2 regions of the Sessilibacter sp. MAH1 genome follow, and region 2 is predicted to be linked to the other one. Evidence: predicted binding sites of a transcription regulator. Region 2 holds the regulator's gene; the other holds the start of a gene.
The links. Region 2 encodes FliA, which starts transcription of late flagellar genes. Its sites were predicted from a motif close to TAAAGTTATNNNNNNNNCGGCCGATANCC; they were not measured.
Positions count from the first base shown of each region.

Region 1: pomA (flagellar motor protein PomA) is a predicted target of FliA. The motif match lies at 7,138-7,166, and genes of this name have one in related genera.

Region 1 covers NZ_BAAGIC010000012.1:110,572-119,102, reverse strand. The annotation lists gene putA (bifunctional proline dehydrogenase/L-glutamate gamma-semialdehyde dehydrogenase PutA) at 1-1,639, shown strand, start outside; gene ACYQ28_RS13025 (hypothetical protein) at 1,839-2,102, opposite strand; gene ACYQ28_RS13020 (hypothetical protein) at 2,280-2,576, opposite strand; gene ACYQ28_RS13015 (MmcQ/YjbR family DNA-binding protein) at 2,700-3,086, shown strand; gene ACYQ28_RS13010 (N-acetyltransferase family protein) at 3,108-3,599, shown strand; gene dxs (1-deoxy-D-xylulose-5-phosphate synthase) at 3,773-5,716, opposite strand; gene ACYQ28_RS13000 (polyprenyl synthetase family protein) at 5,799-6,683, opposite strand; gene ACYQ28_RS12995 (exodeoxyribonuclease VII small subunit) at 6,726-6,980, opposite strand; gene pomA (flagellar motor protein PomA) at 7,214-7,975, shown strand; gene ACYQ28_RS12985 (flagellar motor protein MotB) at 7,988-8,531, shown strand, end outside.
Region 2 covers NZ_BAAGIC010000011.1:52,056-60,586, reverse strand. The annotation lists gene ACYQ28_RS12055 (protein-glutamate methylesterase/protein-glutamine glutaminase) at 1-560, opposite strand, end outside; gene ACYQ28_RS12050 (chemotaxis protein CheA) at 986-3,769, opposite strand; gene ACYQ28_RS12045 (protein phosphatase CheZ) at 3,832-4,623, opposite strand; gene cheY (chemotaxis response regulator CheY) at 4,645-5,028, opposite strand; gene ACYQ28_RS12035 (RNA polymerase sigma factor FliA) at 5,777-6,520, opposite strand; gene ACYQ28_RS12030 (MinD/ParA family protein) at 6,523-7,350, opposite strand; gene ACYQ28_RS12025 (flagellar biosynthesis protein FlhF) at 7,598-8,531, opposite strand, start outside.

The sequences.
Region 1 (8,531 bases), on a different contig from region 2:
TGTGCATTCGCACCCGAATATTTTAAAACCACAACAAATTTTTGGTGAGAGAAAAAATTCCGTGAGTATCGATCTAACCAGCATTAGCGTCCGCAATGAATTTAAAGAAGCCTTTGAGAACAAAAAAGCCGAACGTTATACGGTCACACCGTTAATTGCAGGTATTGATGATTTTTCACAACAAGCTTCACATCCGCTAGATAATCCGGCCAATCATCAAGATGAATTAGGACAAGTTTATTTGGCGTCTTTAACACAGGTTGATAACGCTTTCGAACAAGCGAAAAAACATCAACCGTATTGGGATTTAATGGGTGGTGATAAACGCGGGGTTGTTTTAGAGAAAGTTGCTGATCTACTCGAAGAAAATCTTATGTCATTAATGGTTTTATTAACGAGAGAAGCCGGTAAAACACTTGAAGATGCATTAGACGAAGTTCGCGAAGCCGTAGATTTTTGCCGTTATTATGGCGCCCAAGCCAGAGCAGAATTTAGCGATGCCGAGCAGTTGCCTAACGGCGGTAAACTCGCCGGTGAGCAAAACCAAATCAGTCTTCACGGCCGTGGTGTTTTTGTGTGTATCAGCCCGTGGAACTTTCCTTTGGCGATTTTTGTTGGTCAAGTTGCTGCTGCATTAGCGGCAGGTAATAGCGTGATCGCTAAACCGGCACCGCAAACGCCTTTAATTGCTTACGAAGCCATTCAATTAATGTATCAAGCCGGAGTACCTAAAGAGATTTTAGCGTTTATTCCGGGTGGCCCCGACGTCGGCGAATATCTTGTAAAACATTCCGATGTTGGTGGTGTTGCCTTTACCGGCAGCTCGCACACGGCGCGAAAAATAAACCTTAATTTGGCCAATCGTACCGGCGCCATTGTGCCGTTAATTGCAGAAACTGGTGGCCAAAACGTAATGTTTGTCGATAGCTCCTCTTTGTTGGAACAAGTTTGCGACGATGTTATTCGCTCCGCGTTTGCTAGCGCTGGTCAACGCTGTTCTGCATTACGTGTGCTTTATGTGCAGGAAGATATTTTTGATGAAACGCTATCGTTAATAAAAGGTGCGATGGATCAACTCATTATTGATAATCCCGCAAACAGTAAAACCGATGTCGGCCCCATTATCGATAAAACCGCACTTGAAAAAATTCAGAATCATATTGCAGAATTTAAAACTAAAGCGGTTACTCACTACACATCTGGCGAATACGATGAAGCCGTTTACAATAACGGTACCTTTATTACTCCGCATTTATTTGTGATTAATTCCATCAGCGAATTAAGTGATGAATGTTTTGGCCCCGTGTTACACGTTATAAAATATTCCGCTAAAAAATTGCCCGAAACCATTCAGCAAGCATTTTCAACCGGATTTGGTTTAACACTTGGTATTCAAACCCGTTTAGAAAGCCGTTGGCGAGAAATCTTTGCTCAGGCTCCCGTTGGTAATACCTACGTAAATCGTAACATGGTGGGCGCTGTGGTTGGTTTACAGCCTTTTGGCGGACAAGGACTATCAGGAACAGGATTTAAAGCCGGTGGCCCGCGTTATTTATATCGCTTTGCCACGGAAAAAACATTAACCATTAATACCATGGCCATGGGTGGAAATACCGAATTGCTTAATCTTTCTGATTAATTTTTAGAAGCAATATCGGGTAATTTAAGAATTGCATTAATAAGGTATATCTGATTAGATGGTTGGTCAGATATACCTTAATATTTTGACCTAAAACCTTCTGCAATTTCAGCCATATCTAGCATAAAATTTAGATCTCTTGCTCGCTCTTGAGCTTGCTTTTTAACCATTATTTTTATGTTCTTTTTCATAGGTCCTCTCAATTTGACACAATAGTTTCTTTGAACATTTGAATGTCATTGATGGTTGAAAAATAACCCGTGTCGTCATCTGTAAATTCCAGTTCTGATAAACTTTCTAACAGGACTTCAAGAGAGAAGTTGAATTCTTTTAAGCAAGAAATTAACGAATATAAATAGTTTTTGCTGCTTTCGGGTTTGAAATAATATTCGGTAGCCGTTGTATTATTGTTATAAATATTGATGACTAAATAGCTGCTGTCTTGGTCGTCAAATATTTTCAAATGACAATTTGTATCGTCTACATACGTATCTTTTACATTGACAATAAACTCCATCCATTGATAGAGATTGCATATATCTTTACGATTAATAACCTTCATTATATGTACTCAACTTAAAATGTTAGTTAAGACTTGATTAAATATAATACTGCGTATAATGCTATGAGCATTATTGTCTTACTCTTGCTGCTTGTTACACACAACCTTTTCTTCGCCCAAGTTATAAATATTGTTAACGCCAACGTAAATTCCCGAAATTAACGCGGTGGTTGGGTAGATGATGGGTGTTAGTAAAAGTCCTTCTATCGAGTAGTAGCTGTTGGTTTCTTTGGCGACGTCGATCACTCTTAGGGTTTTGCGATCGCTGGAGATTTCGCATTTGGCAACGTGCTCCGAGTCGCTGGTGGGTACTACTACGCAACCGTGTAGTGTGGCTAACACTAAAGTTGATAAGATTGTTGTTAGTTTTCGCATTATTGTTCTCATATATACGGTATGTTGGTCTTTTTAACGGAGCCAGCAAGAGTTTATGATTAAATCTTAAGCCAATTTTGGTTTGTAAGTTATCTTACTTGTAAATTTGAATGAGTAATACCGGTGAATTACGAAGAAGTGAAACACTATGCGCTGACTAAACCAGAGACGAGTTTAGATTTTCCGTTTCAGCGTGATATTCCATTGTTTAAAGTCTACACAAAAATGTTTGCGTTGGTGTCGTGGCACAATGAGGTGGCTTGGCTGAATTTAAAATGCGATCCCGACCAAGCGTTGGCGTTACGGGATATTTTTAAGTCGGTGATTCCTGCCTACCACATGAATAAAACCCATTGGAATACGGTAATTTTAGATGGCAGTGTTCCGCGTGGCGAAATCGAACGTATGATCGATCACAGTTATGCCATGGTGGTGCGTGGTATGACGCGTAAAATGCGCACCAATTTAGAAATTCGTTATGGCGAGCCAGCAATTTATTGTGGCCAATAATTGATGTAATTCGGGTGCATAATGATCAGAGAAGCCACTGCAAACGATGCGCAATACATTGCCGATATCTACAATTATTATGTAGAAGAAACCTACATTACCTTTGAAGAGATACCCGTCACTGAGCTGGACATTCGTTCGCGAATGGCGTCGGTACAACAACAGTCTTTGCCTTGGCTGGTTGCTGTTGAAGATTCTGAAGTAGTGGGATATGCCTATGCCACACAATGGAAAGAGCGATCTGCGTATCGGTATTCGTTAGAGTGTACGGTTTATCTTAAAAATGGTTGTGATGGTAAAGGATTAGGAACACAGTTGTATAAGGCGTTATTGGCGGCTCTAAAAGCACGGGGCACTCATTGCGTAATTGCGGTTATCAGTTTACCTAACGCTAAAAGCGTTGCCTTGCACGAAAAAATCGGCATGGAAAAAGTTGCGCATTTTAAAGAGGTCGGTTTTAAATTTAATCAGTATATTGATGTGGGTTTTTGGCAGCTTATTTTAAGAGATTAGGATTTTGTTTTAAGAGATTAGGATTTTGATGAGGGAATGATAATTTTTATCTCTGATTTCCGTTTCTTAGATAGCCAGTTTTTAGATATCAGTTTTTAGGTGCTAGTTTTAAAAAATTTATTCTCTGATTAAGTCATGGTTTATTAATCAGAGAATAAATTTTTGTAGGTGATTTAAACGGCAGTTGGAGCACTTGCTGCATTAGCAGAATTTTTTCGCTGATTTAATTTCTTTAAACGTGCTTCAATATTTTGCGTTAATTTTTCGATACTTAAACCCGCTTCGTTAAGCAGTTGATCACGTTTGCCGTGATCTTGGAAATAATCTGGCAGGCCGCAATTCAATACGTTCACGTCAAAACATTCCTGTTGGCAATATTCGTTAACCGCAGAACCAGCGCCACCAGCAATGGTGTTGTCTTCAATGGTTACCAACAACTCGTGGTTTTGCACCAACGAGGCAATAAGTGCTTCGTCGATAGGCTTAACCCAACGCATATCGCAAACGGTTGCGTTGAGTTTTTCTGCAACGGCGAGAGCGCGATCTAACAGCGGCCCAAAGTTTAAAATAGCGATTTTATTGCCAGATCTTACAACAACACCTTTACCAATTTCTGGGGTGGGTTGGAGTTGATCTAACGCAGCACCAGTGCCTGTCCCGCGTGGGTAACGAACCGCGGATGGGCCTGCAAATTCAAAACAGGCTTTTAGTAGCTGTTGGCATTCAAACTCGTCGCTGGGTGCGGCGATAATCATGTTAGGAATGCAGCGCAAGAAGCTGATATCAAAACTACCGGCGTGGGTTGGGCCGTCTTCGCCAACCAAACCCGCGCGATCGATAGCGAAGGTAACATCAAGATTTTGCAAGGCAACATCGTGCACGAGCTGATCGTAGGCGCGCTGTAAAAACGTGGAGTAGATGGCAACGACCGGTTTGTAGCCTTCACAGGCAAGACCCGCGGCAAAGGTTACGGAGTGTTGCTCGGCAATGGCTACGTCGTGGAATCGCTCTGGGAATCGCTCGGCAAATTCCACCATACCAGAGCCTTCACACATGGCTGGAGTAATTGCCACGAGTTTTTCGTTTTGCTCGGCGGCTTGGCACAGCCAGTAACCAAAAACGTCTTGGTATTTGAGCTTTTTCGGCTTGTTGTCTACCTGTACCGGTGCGACCGAGGTTTTGGGTTCGATCTTATTTAACGCGTGGTATCCAACCGGATCTTGTTCGGCTGGAGCGAAGCCTTTGCCCTTTTTGGTGATAATGTGCAAAAGCTTGGGGCCTTTGAGCTTACGCAGCGCGTCTAGGTCGTGAATCAGCCGTGGTAAGTCGTGACCATCAATTGGGCCTATGTAATAAAAACCCAGCTCTTCAAAGAGGGTTCCCGGAGAAACCATGCCTTTAACGTGCTCTTCAGTCTTGCGAGCAAGCTCCCACGCTTGTGGAATTTTTGATAAAACTTTTTTGCTACCTTCACGAAAATCGGTGTAAAGCTTACTGGCCCAAATTTTCGAGAAATAGGTCGCAAGTCCGCCGACGTTGGGAGAAATAGACATGTTGTTATCGTTTAACACAACCAACATGTCGGAATTTAAGTGCGCAATATGATTTAACGCCTCAAACGCCATACCTGCGGTCATCGCGCCATCACCAATCACAGCAACCATTTTGCGGCGTTGATCTTCGGGTTCATTTTGTGCGGCCACGGCCATGCCAAGGGCAGCGCTTAACGATGTACTGGAATGACCCACGCCAAAGGTGTCGTATTCGCTCTCGGAGCGTTTAGGGAAACCCGCTAAACCGTCAAGCTGACGCATGGTATGCATGGATTCGCGGCGCTCGGTGAGGATTTTATGCGGGTAGGTTTGATGACCCACATCCCACACAAGTCGGTCGTCTGGCGTGTTGTACACGTAGTGAAGGGCGATGGTTAACTCGACTACGCCGAGACCGGCACCAAAGTGTCCACCGGTTTTACCAACGGTGTACAGGAGAAATTCGCGCAACTGCTCTGCAAGTATCGGTAGTTCGCTCTCATCGAGTTGACGTAAGTCTTCGGGAGAGTTGATTCGATCAAGCAGTGGCGTTTGCGGGCGATGCAGCGGTATTTCTGTGAGCATAACGGCGTAATTTTCTTCACGGCAATAGGTTATTGTACCGAGCAAAACAAATACAAACTACTGTGACGTGCTGAATCGGTAATTAGTTACTTCGGTTGACAATATAACCTGAAAGGTTGCGCAGGTGATCGGCGCGGTAATCAAAGCTGCTAAGGCTATTCAATGCTTGATTATGGAGTTCTTTAGCAAACGATTGCGCAGCTTCAAGTCCTAGCAAGCTTACAAATGTTGGTTTATTCAACGCGGCGTCGGCACCCTTAGGTTTGCCTAACACGCTGGTCTCGGTTGTTACGTCTAAAACATCATCTTGGACTTGAAAGGCCAGTCCCACGGTTTGTGCGTAACGGCTGAGGTTTGCAAGCTGTTCATCATTTGCGCCAGCAACTATTGCGCCCATTCTCACGGCAGCGCTAATTAAGGCTCCGGTTTTGCACAAGTGCATTCGCTCCAGCTGTGGCTGAGTAAGAGTGCGATTGGTGGCGGTCAGATCAATGGCTTGGCCGATAACCATCCCCGATGCTCCGGAGGCATTGGCAAGTTCTTGCACTAAACGTACTTTTAATTCTGGGGCAATATCGAGCTCTGGGCTGGTGAGAATCTCAAAGGCGCGAGTTTGTAGGGCATCGCCCGCCAAAATGGCAATGGCTTCACCAAAGGCAATATGACAGCTGGGTTTACCGCGACGCAGATCATCATCGTCCATGGATGGCAGATCATCGTGTATCAAACTGTAAGCGTGAACACATTCTAGTGACGCTGAGATTGCATCTAATGCGTCTTCGTTATCGAAACCGAACGCTTCTGCGGACGCATAGGTAAGTACGGCACGCACGCGCTTGCCGCCGCCACAGGCGCTGTAGCGCATGGCAGAGATGAGTTGCGTGTCATCTTGAGTGGTTGCTGGCAACCAAATATCCAGGGCTCGTTCAACGCGAGCGCGACTGGTTTTTAAAAACTGCTGAAACAACGATGCGTGCCTTTAGACGGGTAAATTCGAATGACGGGAAGGTTAGTAAGAATCGTCGGAGTCGTCGAGTTCGTCGAAATCTTCTAATTTGAGCTGTCCTTGTTCGGCAACAAGTTTTTGCACTTTTTGCTCGGCTTCGGTCAAGCGTTGCTGGCAATCGCGAGTGAGCCTAATGCCACTTTCGAAAGCTTTTAACGATTCATCAAGGCTTAAATCACCAGATTCAAGCTGTTCTATGATGTTTTCTAATTCGCTTAATGCCGATTCAAAGTCAGGATACTTTTTGCGTGCCGCCATGAAACAGGTTCCTCTCTTCAATGGCCTGAACCCTAACCGACACCGCGTTATTGGTCAATTGGTGGCGCTTATTTTTAAGATTTCTGAACAAAACTTTCATCGTTAAAACGGCTATCTTCAAAATTCTTATCCTACCTATCGAATTTCTTCTTGGAATTAATGATTCTTCGATTTCTGCCGATGCCACATGCACAGAGTTACGTTTATCGACCTGCATTTATAAGGAGCTGCTTGTGGATCTAGCCACGATTGTTGGGTTATTGGGCGCCATGGGTTTGATCGTTGTCACCATGCTGATGAGTGGCTCGTTATCCATGTTCATTAATATTCCGTCGCTAGTGATTGTTGTTGGCGGAAGTATTTTTGCGGTAATGGCTAAGTTTGGTTTGGGGCAATTTTTAGGCGCTATGAAGGTAGCGGGTAAAAGTTTTTCTAACAAAATTGATGATCCCTCAGCGCTTATCGATGAAATTGTTGAACTTGCAGACGCTGCCCGTAAAGGCGGATTACTTTCGCTTGAAGGCAAGGAAGTTAGCAGTAATTTTTTACAAAGAGGGATTCAGTTACTGGTGGATGGCCACGATCCTGACGTAGTTCGTACCTTACTTTCTAAAGATCGAACACTTGCCGAAGAGCGTCACGCGGTAGGTTCGAAGATTTTCACTGCGATGACCGGTGTAGCGCCTGCGATGGGGATGATTGGCACCTTAATTGGACTGGTGGCGATGTTGGCTAACATGTCTGACCCAAAGTCCATCGGTCCGGCGATGGCGGTGGCATTGTTAACAACGCTCTACGGTGCAGTATTGGCTAACGGTTTAACCGAGCCTATCTCAGATAAGTTAGCCCTGCGCGCTGCCGAGGAGGCGATGGTTAAAAACCTCGTCATCGATGCTTTGCTGGCTATACAGGCCGGACAGAATCCTCGGGTCATCGATACCATGCTTAGAACCTATCTTCCTGAAAGTAAACGCGACTCTGGCAAGGATGAGTAGCGGAGATCAGTCATGAGTGATGAAGAAGAGCACAAATGCGACTGTCCAGCCGGTTTGCCGGCTTGGATGGGTACTTTTGCCGATTTGATGTCTTTGCTGATGTGCTTTTTCGTTTTGCTGCTATCGTTTTCGGAGATGGACGCGCAAAAATTTAAGCGTTTAGCGGGTTCTTTGGCGCAAGCTTTTGGTGTGCAAAATCGCCTTGATGTTACAGATCCACCAAAAGGTACCAGCATTATTGCCCAAGAGTTCAGCCCCGGTATTCCAGAGCCAACGCCGTTAAATGTGATCTATCAAAACACCAGCGATTTCACAGAAATGAGTTTAGAAGTGGAATGCCAGGCTGAGTACGATATAGAACAGGGTGAAATTAATCAGGATTCCGGCATAAAAACACGCATCAAGCAGGAGCTCGAAAAGCTGGTTGAAGAGGCGGTTGGTAAAGCTCAAAAAGAAGCCACAGATCTCGCAAGATCTCTGCAAAAGCAGATTATTCAAGGTGAAGTCGAAATTGAAACCCAAGGTAGGAATATCATTATTCGGATTCGCGAGAAAG
Region 2 (8,531 bases):
CCCGTAGACGCTCCCATTGCAATGAGTTTTATTTTACCGTTAAGTTTTTGCGAGCAATGGGGAAATGTTCTGGGTGGTACGATAACTTCGCAATTACGCTCATAATGGTTTTCTAATGCAACCTTGGTTGCCGACTCGGGACGAGTAGCCGGTATAATATTTCGTCGTCGAGCAATTAGTAATAAGCGTTGATGTAATTTGCGTTTTAATTCTTGCGGGTTTTTCGAAATTTCCGAAAAGCTTTTCGGCATAAAATCAACCGCCCCAGCATCGAGGGCATCTAGAGTTAATTTTGCACCTTCGTAGGTTAACGCAGATAGCATTAAAATCGGAGTTGGACGCTGTGCCATAATTTTACGAACGGCCTTTAACCCGTCCATTAATGGCATTTCGTAGTCCATGGTGATAACGTCGGGCTTTTTTTCAAGCGTCAAAGCAAGGGCCTGTTTGCCATTACCCGCGATACCAATAACTTTTAATTGAGGATGCTCGTCAATAATGGCGGCAAGTCTATTTTGAAAAAATAAAGAGTCATCGACAATTAAAACATTAATAGCCATATACCTAGACACCTGATGAGCTCTATCAGCGTAATTGGGATGCACCTTCTCACGACACCGTTATTATTCACACACAATTTCGTAACATTACAACCAATGAGCGAATACAAGACTATGGAATTTCTGATCAACTCACCCATAATTTAATCAGAGGGAAAATATTGAAAATGCCCCTACCAATGTCTTCACAACTTTAGGAACCTCTGATTAACTCATCCCTGATTTAATCAGAGGGCAGAAATTGAAAATGCGATTTCCAATTTCTTCACAATTTCAATCACTTACCGTTCTTGAAATTGGCGACACATCCTTGTGTCGCTGGAAACTTTAGGTTCATCAGAGTTTCCTTTAAATTAGCCATTCTAGAAAATTAAGATGCACCCTTGCGTCGCAAGAAACTCTGGATTAATCAAAGTCTCTTGAAACTAAGCAGCATTACCAGCGTAGCGTTTCAACATACTTGGAACATCTAAAATTAATGCGATTCTTCCATCACCGGTAATTGTCGCACCGGCCATACCCGGTGTGCCATGCAACATTTTGCCAAGCGGTTTAATTACTACTTCTTCTTGACCAATTAACTGATCAACAACAAAACCGACTCGCTGAGTACCCACCGAAACAATGACAATGTGACCTTCTTTTGGTGGTGTCGCGTAAGCTGCGCTACGAATTAACCAACGTTTTAAGTGAAATAACGGTATCGCTTTTTCGCGAATGGTGACACATTCTTGGCCATCAACAATGTTGGTGCGACTTAAATCCATATGGAAGATTTCATCAACATTAACTAAGGGTAATGCGAATGTTTGATCGTCCAACATAATCATCAGCGTTGGCATAATGGCCAAGGTTAAAGGCACTTTAATATAAAGTTTAGTACCTTCGTCAACGACCGAATCAATTTCTATGGTGCCATTGAGTTGGGTGATTTTGGTTTTCACCACATCCATACCAACACCACGGCCGGATACATCAGATATTTCTTGTTTGGTCGAAAAGCCGGGAGCAAAAATTAACGCAAAAGCCTCTTGATCGGATAAACGCGCTGCCGCGTCTTCATCCAATACACCCTTGGCCACAGCAATGGATTTAAGTTTATTCGGGTCCATACCACCGCCATCATCGGTGATGGCTAATAAAATATGGTCACCCTCTTGCTGGGCAGACAATACAACTCGGCCAACGCGTGGTTTACCTTTTTGCTCGCGCACATCCGGTAATTCAATACCATGATCCACCGAGTTTCGAACCAAATGCACCAAGGGATCAGCCAAAGCTTCTACCAGGTTTTTATCGAGATCGGTTTCTTCACCGACAAGCTCAAGACTAATTTCTTTTCCTAAACTGCGTGCAAGATCGCGCACAACCCGTGGGAAACGCCCAAACACTTTCTTAATGGGCTGCATTCGGGTTTTCATAACCGCGGTTTGTAAATCGGCGGTAACAACATCTAAATTAGAAACGGCTTTTGATAATACCTCATCGCCTTTTTCATCACCCAAGCGAACCAACCGATTGCGCACCAATACCAACTCGCCGACCATATTCATAATATCGTCGAGACGTTGCGTATCAACACGCACCGTGGTTTCGGCAGCCGGCGCAGCCGCTTCTTTGGGTGCGGCCGCCGGTGGCGATGCCGGTTTAGCTGCACTCGCTTTAGCACCACCGGGAACGGCAACAAGCTCAGGTTTTGCAGCGGCGGTGCTGGGTTTTCCGGTACCAGGAACCGCCTTAATAGCGGCACTCTTATCTGGCTCGGAGGCTTTGGTAGTTGCTGGTTTTTTCGGTGCAGCAGGTGCTTTTGCGGCGGTTTTTACGGGTTCTTTTTTCGGCTCTGACTTTTCTGCTTTAACGTCTGATTTCTCAGATACAGTCTCTTTCGATTCTGTTGCTTTTGGTGCAGTTGTATTTTTCGGCGGTGATGAGGCGGCCTTAGTACTAGCGACCTTGGTATCTGAACTACCAGCGCCTGGTCCTTTGCCAGCACCGTGCAATTGATCTAATAACGCCTCAAACTCATCTTCGGTAATGGTATCGTCGTTGGCTTTCGCTTTAGCTTTTGGAGATTCGGATTTTGGTTTTGCAGCTTTGGGCGCAGGCGCTTTTACCTCTTCTGCTTTTACATCTTCGGTTTTTTCTTCTTTTGGATTGGCGTTTTCGACCTTTTCTGCCTCAGCCGCAGGAGCTGCCTTAGCCGATGAATTAGATTTATCTTGACCACCCGGGCCTTTGCCTTGACCGTGAATTTGATCTAAGAGTTTTTCAAATTCGTCTTCGGTAATTAAATCAGAGTTTCCACCCGCGGATTTTTTAGACTTGGCCTTTTCACCGGATTTGTCATCGGCAGGCGCAGCTTCTGATTTTTCTGGTGCAGCTTTTTTAGATTCGCCAACACTTGGACCTTTACCTTCGCCGTGCAACTGATCAAGAAGCGCTTCAAACTCATCGTCGGTGATTTCGTCGGATTCAGTTTTCTTTACAACCGGAGAATTCTTAGCAGTGGTAGATTTTACGGCGGGTTTAGCTGCCCCGTCTTCATCTTCGTCGGCGATTGCATCCAACAAGTTAGCTATTGCACTGTCAGAAAAATCGTCACTACTCGCTGAGGGCTGCGAGTCTTGTGCATCGAGTTCTACTTCATCAATATCGGCTTGTGCATTGAACTCGGAGTCTTGAGGTTCGTCTTCTGAAATATCTTGCTCTGATACGTCTTCATCTACAACGACGTCTTCTTCGTAGGCTTCTTCGTCAACGGATTCTTCTTCGACAACTTCTTCATCAACAACTTCTTCATCGGAAGCTTCGAGTAAATCCTCGCAGGCGACTAATCTTTCGAGTGATTCAATTAAAGACTCATCTGCGGGTGATGGTTCAACACGATTTTGAACCTGATCAAATTGTGAATTAACAGCATCCAGCGCTTGCAGCACCACGTCCATCAATTCGGAAGTTACTTCGCGTTTACCATTGCGTAAAATATCGAATAAATTTTCCGTTACATGGCAGCATTCAACCATTGGCGCAATTTGCAGGAAGCCAGCACCGCCTTTGACCGTATGAAAACCACGGAATATCGCGTTTAATAAATCACGATCATCTGGACGTTGCTCAAGCTCTACCAGTTGCTCGGAAAGCGTCTCGAGGATTTCGCCAGCTTCTACTAAGAAGTCTTGCAAAATCTCTTCATCATCGCCGAACCCCATTCACTGCTCCTCTCGCCAAAACGATTTATTCAGTCGTTTTTATTCTTAAAATATCAAATCTATTAAAAGCCTAAACTTGATAATAAATCGTCAACTTCATCTTGACTGGCCATAACATCTGGACGATGTTTTGCCTGAATTTGCGGGCCTTCGCCGTTTGCCGATTTCTTCTCGGCAGCTTCTTTATCTGCTTTTGATCGAAACCCAGCAACATCTTCTACTTGTCCGGCAATACGAACTAGCTGCACCAGTTCGCCTTCAACATCAGAAATAAGACCAATTACTTTTTTCAGAACTTGGCCGGTTAAATCTTGGTAGCCCTGTTCCAAAATAATATCTTGTAAATTTAAACCCAGTTGCTCTGCGCCTGTACCAATACGCGCAAGAAATTCATCCATGCGATAGTACAATTGCCGAAATTCATCTGGGCCCATTTCACGACGCTTAAAGCGTTTCCACTCTTCTCGCAATTGCGCCGACTCAGTAATGATTTCGGCAGCAATAGGCGCTGAAGCTTCAACGCGATCCATCGTTTTATCAGCGGCGTCTTGAGTTAATTTAAGAACGTAGTTAAGCCGGTCTGATGCATCGCTGATATGAGATTTATCCGACAACGTGGAGTCATTATCCGAATTTGCATCAACGTTAAAATTAACAATAGCGTTATGCAAAGCACGAGTTAATTTACCGACACTGTTAAAAATTAAGCTGTCGCGTTGTTGATTTAATTTCGATATCACTTCGCTTGCATCGTGATAATCTTCGTTCTGTAATTTCTCAAGCAACATTTGCGCAGCTTCACGAAGATCTTCGACTGCTCGATTCGGGTCTTTCGAGAATTGATTAGAATCCATAACTAAACCTGTGGAAATGAGTTAACCGACGCGATCAAAAATCTTTTCGATTTTTTCCTTTAGAGCTTGAGCTGTAAACGGTTTTACAACATAACCATTCACACCGCTTTGGGCCGCTTCAATAATTTGTTCCCGCTTTGCTTCGGCGGTCACCATCAACACCGGTAAACTGCTAAGACGTTCATCTGCTCTGACTTGCCTGAGCAACTCAATACCGGTCATTCCCGGCATATTCCAGTCCGTCACCAAAAAATCGAAATCGCCGTTTTTAAGCATCGGCAACGCCGTTTGGCCATCATCAGCTTCTTGCGTATTAGTGAACCCTAAATCACGCAATAGATTTTTAATGATCCGCCGCATAGTAGAAAAATCATCGACTATGAGGATTTTCATATTTTTATCCAATGTAACCTCCATAGGCCCTGGTCGAGGGAAACCGATTCAATACAAAGTCTAGTAGCAGTTTGTGCGGTATCCAGTTTTTTAAGGATAGCGATTACCAATATTCGGGTATTGATCAACCGCGGACATAATCTGTAGGGTTTAATGAAATCAAATACCTAAATCTTGTACAAAAAAAGCGTAATAACACTCAATCTGAATTTTTACTAAATAAATCTCTTTTCAATAAAAACCCGATTGTTAAAATAAATTAGAATAAAGAAGCTCTGATTAACCTCGGCCTAGTCACCGCACCAGGTGCATTGATAACCGCGACACGATAAGCAATTGAAATGATAAAGAAATTACACATTACATTTTCAATTTCGTTCTTCAGTAAAAATTGCGACCGGGTTAATCAGAGATTCCTAAATATTCCTAGCTATAAATGTCACGCTCGTTCTATAAAACTGTTTCTATAGGATAGTTTCGGCTTTAAACGACTTTTTTTTAGAATAAAGCAAAAAAATTATCTTAATTATTCACAAGATTGGGAAAGCTACAAAATATTTAATTTGAATGGGATTTTGTTCAAGAAAAAAAGTCACGGTAAATTTGGCAAAAAATTAGAGGGGTCTGTCGTTATTCAGAATTGCCATTGAATAAAAGAGATTCGCAGAGAACCATGAAAGGCACAAACGGGTCACTATCTTTTGTCAGCGATTTAATTTAACCGAATAAATCGTTACTTATTTTTATGAATTCGTAATTATCACTCCGAAATTACCCAATCTTGAAGACGACCACGTAAACGCAGTGCAGCCTGACTGTGAATTTGACTGACTCGCGATTCACTTACGCCTAATATCTGCCCAATTTCTTTAAGATTCAACTCTTCATCGTAATATAGCGCTAAAACCAGCTGTTCGCGCTCTGGCAGCGATTTAATCGCCTCGGCCAAGCATTTACGCAGATTATCTTTTTGCAGGCCTACAAATGGACTGAGATTACCATCGCTGGCACTGTCGTGCTCAATACGGCTGTCGTCTTCGCCTACGGCCTCTTCATAACTGAACAAGCGTGTACTGGTGCTATCTTGCAAAATCGCGTGATATTCTTCTAAGCTCACTTCCAATTCGTCGGCCACTTCTTTATCAGTCGCATCGCGGCCTGTGCGTGCTTCAATTTGCGCAATGGCGTCTTGAACGCGTCTGGCATTACGATGCACCGAACGCGGCGCCCAATCACCTCTGCGCATTTCATCCACAATGGCGCCACGAATGCGAATTCCTGCGTAGGTTTCAAAACTCGCACCCTTACTGGCATCGTATTTTTGCGATGCTTCAATTAAGCCAATCATTCCAGCTTGAATTAAATCTTCAACTTGCACACTCGCCGGCATTCTCATCATCATGTGATGGGCAATACGTTTTACCAAACTCGCATACTGTTCTATGTCGATCGCCGGTTGAAGTTGCGCTTGATCATACATTGCTAATCCGTCCACAGCAGCCATAGTTAAACCTCCACATGTGCAGTATGCAAAAGCCGTTCAACGAAAAACTCCAAGTGCCCTCTTGGGCCACTTGGCAGCGGCCAACTTATAACTTTTTGAGCAATACCTTTAATTGCCTGGGAAGCACGACTGCGTGGCAGAGCGGTCATTAACGGCGTTTGCTTTTGTACGGCTTTACGTACGCTTTCATCAAAAGGAATATGGCCGAGATACTGTAATGTGACATCTAAAAAGCGATCACATACGGTTTGTAATTTATTAAACAGGTTTTGCCCTTCGTTAACGGTGCGCGTCATATTAGCAACCACCCGAAAACGCGATTGTTGATATTCACTGTTAAGTAACTTAATTAACGCGTAGGCATCGGTAATGGATGAAGGCTCATCACACACGACAACAATGACTTCGTTGGACGCATTTACAAAGCTGACAACCGTATCTGAAATTCCCGCTGCGGTATCGATAACCAAAATATCCAATTGCTGATCAAGCGTATTAAATGCATTAATTAATGCGGCATGTTGCTGGGCGCTTAATTGCGTCATGTTTTGAACACCGGATGAGGCCGGAACAATTTTTATTCCTCCAGGGCCGGTCAACAAAATATCTTGCAGATCACATACGCCATTTAATACATCCGCTATGTTGTGCTTAGCTCTCAAACCCAACAGCACATCTACATTAGCCAATCCTAAATCAGCATCGAGCAATACCACTCGTCTTTGCATTTCGGCCAAGGCAATGCTCAAATTCACTGAAAGGTTGGTTTTACCAACACCACCCTTTCCACCAGTTACGGCTATGACTTGAACAGGACGAGAGTAGCTCATAGAAACTCCAAATAACTCAATATAATTATTGCTAAATATAAATGAAATCTAATCTATCTACAGGAAACACCGATCAACCTAGGGTCTCCCGGTGGCATAAAAAGATGTACCACCAATACCAACACAAACTATCTACAAATAAATACCGAAGCAGAAAACCCATTAAACTGTGTAAAACAACAAGCAGTATTTTTAAATTTAGCACAGACTTAACTAAGCACACGCTCTTGAGCGCCGATAAACACAGTTAGGCTTGGACTTTTTCGTAATTATTTACGTCTTCAGTAATCCCAAAATTAGCAGGGGCTAATTGAGCGGATTTTTTCGCCGGCGCAATTGCTTCTAATGCTTTGGCGATAAGTTTTTTGTGAACGGGGAACTCAATGTCTTTTGGCACATTTTGTCCATTTGTCAAATAAGCAATGGGTAATTTTGATTCTATGACACAATCTAAACTATCACCCAAACTGCAACACTCATCTAATTTGGTCAGTACCAACGCTTGCGCATCAAGATCGTTAGCAACACTTAATATGTTTTTTTGAAAAGCCTTTTGCGAATTTGTGGTCATGACAAATATTTTGGCAACAAAATCATGGTTTTTAAATTCGTTAAACCAAAGATTATTGTCCAAGTCACGAATATTAATTCCTGGGGAATCAATTAAAATCAAATCGCAATAGGTTAGCGAAAACAATGCTTCGTTCAACTGCCGGCCCGTAGTGACAACATGCAGAGGAATTTGCAATATATGCGATAAACTCTTTAACTGGCTTTGCGAACCCAAACGTTCATTATCGGTAGAAATAATAGCGATACCGTGGCGGCCGTGCTCCAAAATATGTTGGGTTGCGAGTTTAGCGATGGTGGTGGTTTTACCGGCTCCGGTAGGGCCAATAAAGGCATAGCGACCGCCTTGTTTAACAATATCAATAGTGCTTAACGGTAAATTTGATTTTAAATATTTTAGCGCTTTAAGCCAAACATCGCGGCCCGTTTCACCAGCTTTCATAACAACATGGTTTAACAGCTGGGTAATAAATTCTTCACCAAAACCCATCTTAGAAAAACGTTTTTCCAAAATCATTTGATAGCTTTTTAACGATCTCCCGTTACTCTGTTTAAGCTGCAACTCCAGAAGCTCACGCATATCATTAAGTTCAGATTGCAAGTTTTTAATA